3 linked regions of the Variovorax paradoxus genome follow. The protein of the gene in region 1 binds, or shares a complex with, the protein of each later gene. Links are inferred from orthologs where the notes say so. Each region holds a gene or a part of one and is shown in the gene's direction. Other genes may lie near its edges.

The links.
Region 2: the proteins of GOQ09_RS20685 (region 1) and GOQ09_RS11635 are in contact, whole or in part, in a cryo-EM structure (PDB 9GE8), measured with the Escherichia coli proteins. The link is inferred for Variovorax paradoxus from one-to-one orthologs.
Region 3: the proteins of GOQ09_RS20685 (region 1) and GOQ09_RS11640 are in contact, whole or in part, in a cryo-EM structure (PDB 9GE8), measured with the Escherichia coli proteins. The link is inferred for Variovorax paradoxus from one-to-one orthologs.

What each region holds. Positions count from the first base shown.
Region 1 is NZ_CP046622.1:4,428,795-4,432,080, reverse strand. The notes cover bases 55-3,191. They hold GOQ09_RS20685 (ABC transporter permease), read left to right. Parts: upstream 55-433; coding sequence 434-2,950; downstream 2,951-3,191. Other genes in these bases: GOQ09_RS20680 (AAA family ATPase), read left to right, coding at 3,040-3,191; GOQ09_RS20690 (formate dehydrogenase accessory sulfurtransferase FdhD), read left to right, coding at 55-362. Also shown: more of GOQ09_RS20690, read left to right, coding at 1-54; more of GOQ09_RS20680, read left to right, coding at 3,192-3,286.
Region 2 is NZ_CP046622.1:2,471,268-2,474,415, reverse strand. Bases 1-2,999 are described here. They hold GOQ09_RS11635 (arylesterase), read left to right. Parts: upstream 1-1,159; coding sequence 1,160-1,840; downstream 1,841-2,999. Other genes in these bases: GOQ09_RS11625 (hypothetical protein), read right to left, coding at 2,191-2,999; GOQ09_RS11630 (hypothetical protein), read right to left, coding at 1,918-2,121; GOQ09_RS11640 (ABC transporter ATP-binding protein), read right to left, coding at 439-1,161; GOQ09_RS11645 (hypothetical protein), read right to left, coding at 1-442. Also shown: more of GOQ09_RS11625, read right to left, coding at 3,000-3,148. UniProt on the Escherichia coli protein: TesA is a multifunctional esterase that can act as a thioesterase, lysophospholipase and protease.
Region 3 is NZ_CP046622.1:2,472,158-2,475,264, forward strand. Bases 1-2,958 are described here. They hold GOQ09_RS11640 (ABC transporter ATP-binding protein), read left to right. Parts: upstream 1-1,097; coding sequence 1,098-1,820; downstream 1,821-2,958. Other genes in these bases: GOQ09_RS11625 (hypothetical protein), read left to right, coding at 1-68; GOQ09_RS11630 (hypothetical protein), read left to right, coding at 138-341; GOQ09_RS11635 (arylesterase), read right to left, coding at 419-1,099; GOQ09_RS11645 (hypothetical protein), read left to right, coding at 1,817-2,797; rlmB (23S rRNA (guanosine(2251)-2'-O)-methyltransferase RlmB), read left to right, coding at 2,831-2,958. Also shown: more of rlmB, read left to right, coding at 2,959-3,107.

The sequences.
Region 1 (3,286 bases):
TGTTCACGCTCGAGCCCGGCGGTACCGAGGCCACGATGCACTGCTTCGTCGAAGACGTGGGCCGGCACAACGCCATCGACACCATTGCGGGCTGGTGCGCCATGCAGCCGGCTGGCGCGCTGGCGGGCGACCGCGTTTTCTACACGACCGGCCGGCTCACGAGCGAAATGGTGATCAAGTCGGCGCAAATGGGCGTGCCCATCGTGGTTTCGCGCAGCGGCATCACGCAAATGGGCCATGAGGTGGCCACGCGCGTCGGCCTCTGCGCCATCGGCCGTGCCACCAACCGGCACTTTGTCTGCTATGCAGGGGTCGACCGGCTCGTGCTGCAGCCGGAACTCGCGCGCCGCAGTCCGGCCTAAGGGCTGTTCTCCCTACTCGCGGTAAGTCCCTGAAAGGCGCCGGCGCGCCCGCGTCGGCTATCGTCTCGCCCATGAATGCCTCCCTCCGCCTTGGCTGGCGCACCCTCTGGCGCGATTTGCGCGCCGGCGAACTGCGCCTCTTGATCGTTGCCGTGCTGCTGGCCGTGGCCGCCCTCACGGCGGTCGGCTTCTTTGCCGACCGATTGCAGGGAGGCTTGCAGCGCGACGCGCGGCAGCTGCTCGGCGGCGACGCCGTGGTAGTAAGCGACAACCCCACGCCTGAGGCTTTCATTGCGCAGGCACGCGCGTACGGCCTCCAGGGCACCAGCACCTACGGCTTTCCCACCATGGCACGGGCCGACGACGCCCAGGGCGGCGCCAGCAAGCTGGTGGCGCTGAAAGCCGTGACCGCGGGCTACCCGTTGCGCGGCAACCTGCAAACTGCGAATGCGGCCGATGCGTCCGGCAGCATCACGCGCGACATTCCCCCGGCGGGCGAGGTGTGGGTCGATGCCTCGCTGCTCGATTCGCTCGCGCTCAAGGTGGGAGACATGCTTCTTCTTGGCGACAGCAGCCTGCGCATCGGACGCGTGATCACGCTCGAGCCCGACCGTGGCGCGGGTTTCATGAGCTTTTCGCCGCGCGTCATGCTCAACCAGGCCGACGTGCCGCGCACCAGGCTCGTGCAGCCCGCGAGCCGTGTCGGCTACCGCTATGCCGTCGCGGGCGACGATGCAGACGTCAAGCGCTTTTCCGATTGGGCCGAGGCCACCATCAAGAAGGGCGAAATGCGCGGCGTGCGGCTCGACTCCTTCGAAGGCGGACGCCCCGAAATGCGGCAGACGCTGGACCGGGCCGAGAAATTCCTGAGCCTGGTCGCGCTGCTCGCGGCGCTGCTCTCGGCCGTGGCCGTGGCGCTGGCCGCGCGCGGCTTTGCGGCCAACCATCTCGATGATTGCGCGATGCTGCGCGTGCTCGGCCAGAGCCAGCGCACCATCGCCATGGCGTATTCGTTCGAGTTCGCAGTCGTCGGCATCGTCGCCAGCGGTCTTGGCGTGGCCATCGGCTTTGCCGTGCACTACGTGTTCGTGGTGCTGCTTGCGGGGCTGGTCGAAACGGCGCTGCCGGCAGCCACCTTGTGGCCCGTGGCCTTCGGCCTGGGCATGGGGCTCACGCTGCTGTTCGCCTTCGGCCTGCCGCCGGTTCTGCAGCTGGCCAAGGTGCCCCCCCTGCGGGTGATCCGGCGCGATGTCGGCGGGCTCAAGCCCGCATCGCTCGCGGTGCTGGGTATTGGCGTCGCCGGCTTTGCCGCATTGCTGATTGCGGCCAGCAGCGACCTGAAGCTCGGCCTGATCGCCGTGGGCGGCTTTGCGGGCGCCGTGGCCGTGTTCGCTCTGCTGAGCTGGCTGGCTGTGAAGGTGCTGCGCCGCAGCGTCAACGAAACAACCGCGCCGCGCTGGCTGGTGCTGGCCACGCGCCAGATCTCGGCGCGGCCGGCCTATGCGGTGGTGCAAGTCAGCGCGCTGGCGGTCGGCCTGCTTGCACTGGTGCTGCTGGTGCTGCTGCGCACCGACCTCGTGGCGAGCTGGCGCAGGGCCACGCCGCCCGATGCGCCCAACCGCTTTGTCATCAACGTCATGCCCGACCAGAGCACCGCGTTCCAGAAATCGCTGCGCGACGCCGGCGTGCGCAAGTTCGACTGGTACCCGATGATCCGCGGCCGGCTGGTGGCCATCAACGACAAGCCGGTGTCGCCCGACGACTACGTGGAAGACCGCGCCAAGCGCCTGGTGGATCGCGAGTTCAACCTCAGCAACAGCGTGGAGGCACCGGCGCACAACAGCATCGTGGCGGGTGCGTGGAAGCCCGATGCGCCCGGCGAAGTGAGCGTGGAAGAAGGCCTGGCCGAAACGCTTGGCCTCAAGCTGGGCGACGTGCTGCGCTTCGACATCGGCGGCATGCAGAACGATGCGCGCATCACATCTCTGCGCAAGGTCGACTGGGGTTCGATGCATGCGAACTTCTTCGTGATGTACACCGTGGCCGCTTTGCCCGACGTGCCCGTGACCTACATGGGCGCCTTCCGCGCACCCGAAACCCGGGGCTTCGACAACGCGCTGGTGCGCAGCTACCCCAATGTGACCAACGTGGACATGAGCGCCACCATCAACCAGGTGCAGCGCGTGCTCGACCAGGTGATTCGCGCGGTCGAGTTCCTCTTCGGCTTCACGCTTGCGGCGGGCCTTGTGGTGCTGTTTGCCGCGGTCACCGCCACGCGCGAAGAGCGCGCCCGCGAGTTCGCGGTGATGCGCGCGGTCGGCGCCCGCGCCAGTTTGCTGCGCCAGGTGCAGCGCGCGGAGCTGGCCGGTGTCGGCCTGCTCGCCGGCTTCCTGGCGAGCATCGTGGCCTCCGTTATCGGTTGGGGGCTTGCGCGCTACGTGTTCGACTTCACCTGGACCGCATCGCCCGTGGTGCCGGTGGCCGGTGCGCTCGCGGGCGCCGTGCTGGCGCTGGCCGCGGGATGGTGGGGCTTGCGCGACGTGTTGCGCAGGCCGGTGGTGGACACGCTGCGGCGCGCGGCCGAGTAATAGATTTTTTTCTTCGGTCGCGGGCGGGAAGGGCCTGGGAATGCAATACATTCCCCGGCCCTGCATTCATTCGATGAGAACCCCCCTACATGCGCTTGGCGTCATTCCAGATCACCAACTTTCGCTCGATCAACGACAGCGGCTCCATCGATTCCACGCAGCTCACCGCGATCCTCGGCCGCAACGACAGCGGCAAGTCGAACCTGCTGCGCGCGCTGCACAGCCTGAACCCCGCCGAAGGCATGACCGAGCTCAGCCCGATCAAGGACTTTCCGCGGCACCGCCGCCTTGAAGAGTGCCAGGCCGATACACCGGTCGTTGCCACACGCTGGGCCC
Region 2 (3,148 bases), 2.0 Mb from region 1 along the record:
CGAGGGCCGCGATCAGCCCGCCCACCCAGGTCTTGGCGGTCCATCCACCGACGACGCCCGCAATCAGCGCGGGCGCCAGCGCAAAGCCGAACACGCTGCCGCGCAGCGGCTCCTCGAAGTCGATGTCCACGAACAGCACATCGGGCGTGTTGAGGCATCGCGCGCCGTAGCTGTTGCGGGTAATGACAGTGTCGCCTTGCCGCTCGACGATTTCCTCGCGGATGGGCACGCCCTGGGCGCCGTTGTAGGCCAGCTTGCGCTCGCGGCGGTCGAGCTGCTCGCCGCGGGCAATGCGCTCGAAGGCTTCCTGCGTGCGCTGGTCGGCATGCGCCTGCGCGGCAATCGGGCTGTCGTCGGACCAGCCGTAGCGCCGCACGGTGATCTGCTTGCCCTCCACCCGCTCCTGGATTCGGCCTTCGGCCCAGAACCTGGGAACGATCATGCCTCGAGCGAGGCCACCAGCACGGGCTTGGACTCGTTGAGCGCCATGCGCCCGGCTTCGATGGTGATGCGGCGCTCGCACTGGGCCGCAATGCCGCGGTCGTGCGTGACGAGCACGAGCGTGGTGCCGAGTTCGCGATTCAGGTCGAACATCAGGCGCATCACCTGCTCGCCGGTCGCAAAGTCGAGGCTGCCGGTGGGCTCGTCGGCCAGCAGCAGGGCCGGCTGAACCACAAATGCCCGAGCCAAGGCCACGCGCTGCTGTTCGCCACCTGAGAGTACCTTGGGATAGTGCCCGAGCCGCTGCCCGAGCCCCACCCGTCCGAGCATTTCGGTAGCGGCCTTGCGCGCGTCCTTGCGGCCGGCCAGCTCCAGCGGCAGCATCACGTTTTCGAGTGCGCTCAGGTTGCCGAGCAGCTGGAAGCTCTGGAAGACGAACCCCACGCGCTGGGCCCGGAGAGCGGCGCGTGCGTCTTCGTCGATGGCAAAGATGTCGTCGCCCGCGAGCTTGACGGTGCCGCGCGTGGGCGTGTCCAGCCCTGCGATGATCGACAGCAAGGTACTCTTGCCGGAGCCCGAAGCCCCCACGATGGCGGCGGTTTCCCGCGCGCCCAGGGTGAAATCGATGTCCTGCAGAATGTCCAGCGTACCGGTCGAGTCTGTAACGGACTTGAACACGTGCTCGACGGCGACAATGGCTTCAGACGGGAGTTGGGACATGGAAAGGCTTTTCGTTTTGAATCGACGTGACTTTATCTTGACCGCCGCCGCTTCCGGCATTGCAGGGGCATCGGCAACGGCACACGCCCAGACCGCACAGGCTGCGGCGCCCCGCAAACCGGTGATTCTGGTGCTCGGCGATTCGCTGAGCGCCGAATACGGCCTGAAGCGCGGCGAAGGCTGGGTGCCCCTGCTTGAGAAGCGGCTTGCTGAGCAAAAGATCCCGGCCACGGTGGTCAACGCCAGCATCAGCGGCGACACCAGCTCGGGCGGGCGCGCCCGCTTTGCGTCGTTGCTGGCGCAGCACAAGCCCAGCCACGTGGTGGTGGAGCTTGGCGCCAACGACGCCCTGCGCGGCCTGCCGCTCCAGAACACCGAGGAAAACCTGCTGCAGATCACCAGGGCGGCACAGGCGGCCGGAGCCAAGGTGCTGATCGTCGGCATCCAGGTGCCGCCCAACTACGGCGGCGACTACACGCGGCGCTTCGAGGCGGTGTTCGGCAAGGTGGCCAGCGCCACCAAGGCGGCACTGGTGCCCTTTCTTCTCAAGGGCGTGGCCGATGCGCCAGACGCGCTTGCGCTCTTCCAGGCGGACCGCATTCATCCCACGGCCGCGGCGCAGCCCCGGTTGCTCGAGAACGTGTGGCCGGAACTGCGCAAGCTGCTTGCCGCCAAGTAAGCCGGCCGCAAACAAAAAAGCCGCTGCATGCCCAAAGGCCTGCAGCGGCTTTTTTGTCGAAAGTGTCGATCGGCGAATCAGCCGTTCTTGGTCGGCAGCTCGGGCACCGTCGGCGGGTCGCGTTCGAGCGAGGCCACATCGGTTTCCGGGTCGCCCGGGGCGAGTCCTTCGCTGCTTGGAGAGAGCTTGCGATTGGCCTTCTCGCGGAGCTTCTCTTCCTTTTTCTTCTTCTTGGCCAGCTCCTTCTGGCGCTTTTCGTAGCCGTAATTTGGTGTTGCCACTGCTTCTCCTTGAGGCGAGACAGTCACGGTGACTGTGCGTAGCCTACTGTAAGCGATAACGGTGCGGTCTCAAGGCATGGGGCCGGAGGGTGTTTCGAACTCGAACACACCTTGCAAACCCGGATAGCGCTGGTCCATGAACCAGCCCATGGCACCGGCGCCGGCCACCATCGCCAGGACCAGGGCCGCAATCATCCAGCCGACGTGTTCGCCCAGAGGCCAGAAGAGAAACACGGCCAACACCGGCAGCAGCGCGGCAAGGGACGAAAGCCACATCCAGCGCCTTGGCGCCAGCATGGGCTCCCAGGTTTGCGGATCGATGCCGGCGTCGATGAACACCTCGGCGGCAAAGCGCAGGCGCGGCCGGGGCTGCGTGGCGAGCCGCAGGAGCAACGCACGCAGGAGCGCGGCGCGGTTGCGAAAGCGCACCACGCGCGGGGCGTCCATGGTCAGCGCCAGGGGCAGCTTCACATCGATGGTTTCGCCGCCGCCTGCGGCCCGCTGGAAGACAAGCCGCTTGACGATCGCATCGCTCGAAGTGAATTCGGTTTTCACATCCTGCAGGCCGGCGCGCCCGCGGCAGACCTCGCGCCAGGCCACGGCCTGCGGCGACGCGGGATCGCCCCAACGCATGCCTTCGGCGTCGATCCGGATCGAGCCCTGGCCCACCTGCGCAAACTGCCGCAGCAGATACCAGAGCCCGCCACCCAGCCCGGCAACAAGCGCGAGCACGGCCAGCGCGACGATCCCCTCGTTGCCGTGCAGGTTCGACCAGTCGTCCTGCAGCAGCACCGCGGCCCCAAGGGAGAGCGCCAGCAACGCGAAAATCGCCACCAGCCCGCCGAGCAGGAGCCGGGTGGCCGCGAGGTCCGGCACACCCTCCAACGGCCCCTCACCTGCCAGCGCTTTCAGCACGTGCGCGGGAACCTCGAGCACGCGCGGCCCAGCGGTATGGGTATCGGCCGCGCGTGCCGGTGCCATGCCGCGCGCGGCGGACGCGGCGATGGACTGGCTCTTGCGATTTTTT
Region 3 (3,107 bases), 2.0 Mb from region 1 along the record:
TGGACCAGCGCTATCCGGGTTTGCAAGGTGTGTTCGAGTTCGAAACACCCTCCGGCCCCATGCCTTGAGACCGCACCGTTATCGCTTACAGTAGGCTACGCACAGTCACCGTGACTGTCTCGCCTCAAGGAGAAGCAGTGGCAACACCAAATTACGGCTACGAAAAGCGCCAGAAGGAGCTGGCCAAGAAGAAGAAAAAGGAAGAGAAGCTCCGCGAGAAGGCCAATCGCAAGCTCTCTCCAAGCAGCGAAGGACTCGCCCCGGGCGACCCGGAAACCGATGTGGCCTCGCTCGAACGCGACCCGCCGACGGTGCCCGAGCTGCCGACCAAGAACGGCTGATTCGCCGATCGACACTTTCGACAAAAAAGCCGCTGCAGGCCTTTGGGCATGCAGCGGCTTTTTTGTTTGCGGCCGGCTTACTTGGCGGCAAGCAGCTTGCGCAGTTCCGGCCACACGTTCTCGAGCAACCGGGGCTGCGCCGCGGCCGTGGGATGAATGCGGTCCGCCTGGAAGAGCGCAAGCGCGTCTGGCGCATCGGCCACGCCCTTGAGAAGAAAGGGCACCAGTGCCGCCTTGGTGGCGCTGGCCACCTTGCCGAACACCGCCTCGAAGCGCCGCGTGTAGTCGCCGCCGTAGTTGGGCGGCACCTGGATGCCGACGATCAGCACCTTGGCTCCGGCCGCCTGTGCCGCCCTGGTGATCTGCAGCAGGTTTTCCTCGGTGTTCTGGAGCGGCAGGCCGCGCAGGGCGTCGTTGGCGCCAAGCTCCACCACCACGTGGCTGGGCTTGTGCTGCGCCAGCAACGACGCAAAGCGGGCGCGCCCGCCCGAGCTGGTGTCGCCGCTGATGCTGGCGTTGACCACCGTGGCCGGGATCTTTTGCTCAGCAAGCCGCTTCTCAAGCAGGGGCACCCAGCCTTCGCCGCGCTTCAGGCCGTATTCGGCGCTCAGCGAATCGCCGAGCACCAGAATCACCGGTTTGCGGGGCGCCGCAGCCTGTGCGGTCTGGGCGTGTGCCGTTGCCGATGCCCCTGCAATGCCGGAAGCGGCGGCGGTCAAGATAAAGTCACGTCGATTCAAAACGAAAAGCCTTTCCATGTCCCAACTCCCGTCTGAAGCCATTGTCGCCGTCGAGCACGTGTTCAAGTCCGTTACAGACTCGACCGGTACGCTGGACATTCTGCAGGACATCGATTTCACCCTGGGCGCGCGGGAAACCGCCGCCATCGTGGGGGCTTCGGGCTCCGGCAAGAGTACCTTGCTGTCGATCATCGCAGGGCTGGACACGCCCACGCGCGGCACCGTCAAGCTCGCGGGCGACGACATCTTTGCCATCGACGAAGACGCACGCGCCGCTCTCCGGGCCCAGCGCGTGGGGTTCGTCTTCCAGAGCTTCCAGCTGCTCGGCAACCTGAGCGCACTCGAAAACGTGATGCTGCCGCTGGAGCTGGCCGGCCGCAAGGACGCGCGCAAGGCCGCTACCGAAATGCTCGGACGGGTGGGGCTCGGGCAGCGGCTCGGGCACTATCCCAAGGTACTCTCAGGTGGCGAACAGCAGCGCGTGGCCTTGGCTCGGGCATTTGTGGTTCAGCCGGCCCTGCTGCTGGCCGACGAGCCCACCGGCAGCCTCGACTTTGCGACCGGCGAGCAGGTGATGCGCCTGATGTTCGACCTGAATCGCGAACTCGGCACCACGCTCGTGCTCGTCACGCACGACCGCGGCATTGCGGCCCAGTGCGAGCGCCGCATCACCATCGAAGCCGGGCGCATGGCGCTCAACGAGTCCAAGCCCGTGCTGGTGGCCTCGCTCGAGGCATGATCGTTCCCAGGTTCTGGGCCGAAGGCCGAATCCAGGAGCGGGTGGAGGGCAAGCAGATCACCGTGCGGCGCTACGGCTGGTCCGACGACAGCCCGATTGCCGCGCAGGCGCATGCCGACCAGCGCACGCAGGAAGCCTTCGAGCGCATTGCCCGCGGCGAGCAGCTCGACCGCCGCGAGCGCAAGCTGGCCTACAACGGCGCCCAGGGCGTGCCCATCCGCGAGGAAATCGTCGAGCGGCAAGGCGACACTGTCATTACCCGCAACAGCTACGGCGCGCGATGCCTCAACACGCCCGATGTGCTGTTCGTGGACATCGACTTCGAGGAGCCGCTGCGCGGCAGCGTGTTCGGCTTTGCGCTGGCGCCCGCGCTGATTGCGGGCGTCGTCGGTGGATGGACCGCCAAGACCTGGGTGGGCGGGCTGATCGCGGCCCTCGTGGTCTTCATCGTTGCCTACCGCATCGGCCTCGCCAAGAAGCGCGGCGAGGCCAGCACCAACCCCTCGCCTGAAAAGCGCGCGGCCGAGCGTATCGGCCGCTTCGTGCACCAAAACCCGGACTGGCACCTGCGCCTCTACCGCACCCCGGCCGGCTTTCGCGTGCTGGCGATGCACGACGTCTTCAGCCCGGCCGACCCGGCGGTGGCGGAATGCTTCGAGGCGCTGGGCGTCGACAAGACCTATGCGCGCATGTGCCGCAACCAGAACTGCTTTCGCGCCCGGCTGAGCGCCAAGCCCTGGCGCATCGGCATCGGCGAACACATGCGGCCGCAGCCGGGCGTCTGGCCCGTGTCGCCCGAGAAGCTGCCGGTGCGCGACGCCTGGGTGGCGCGCTACGAAAAAGCCGCTGAAAGCCATGCCGCATGCCAGTACCTGGAAAGCGCCGGCAACTGCGGCCGGGTGCATCCGAACGCGCTGGCCGTGCAGGAACTGCACGACGAAAAAGCCGGGGCGCACAGCGGTTTGCCGATTGCCTGAAAGGCAGGGCGCGCCGCCCTCGATAATCGAGGGATGTCTTCCCCTAAAGTGATCTTCGGCTTCCATGCCGTGGGCGTGCGCATCAAGACCGCGCCCAAATCGGTGCTCGAAGTGATGTTCGACACCAGCCGGCGCGATGCGCGCATGAAACAGTTCATTGCGCGCGCGCAGGAAGCCGGCGTGCGGCTGGTCGAGGCGGACGGCCTGCGCCTCGCCAAGCTCAGCGGCAGCCACGGCCACCAGGGCGTGGTGGCGCGGGTCGAGCCCGTTGCGCAGGTCCGCTCGCTCGACGAACTGCTCGAGGGCCTCG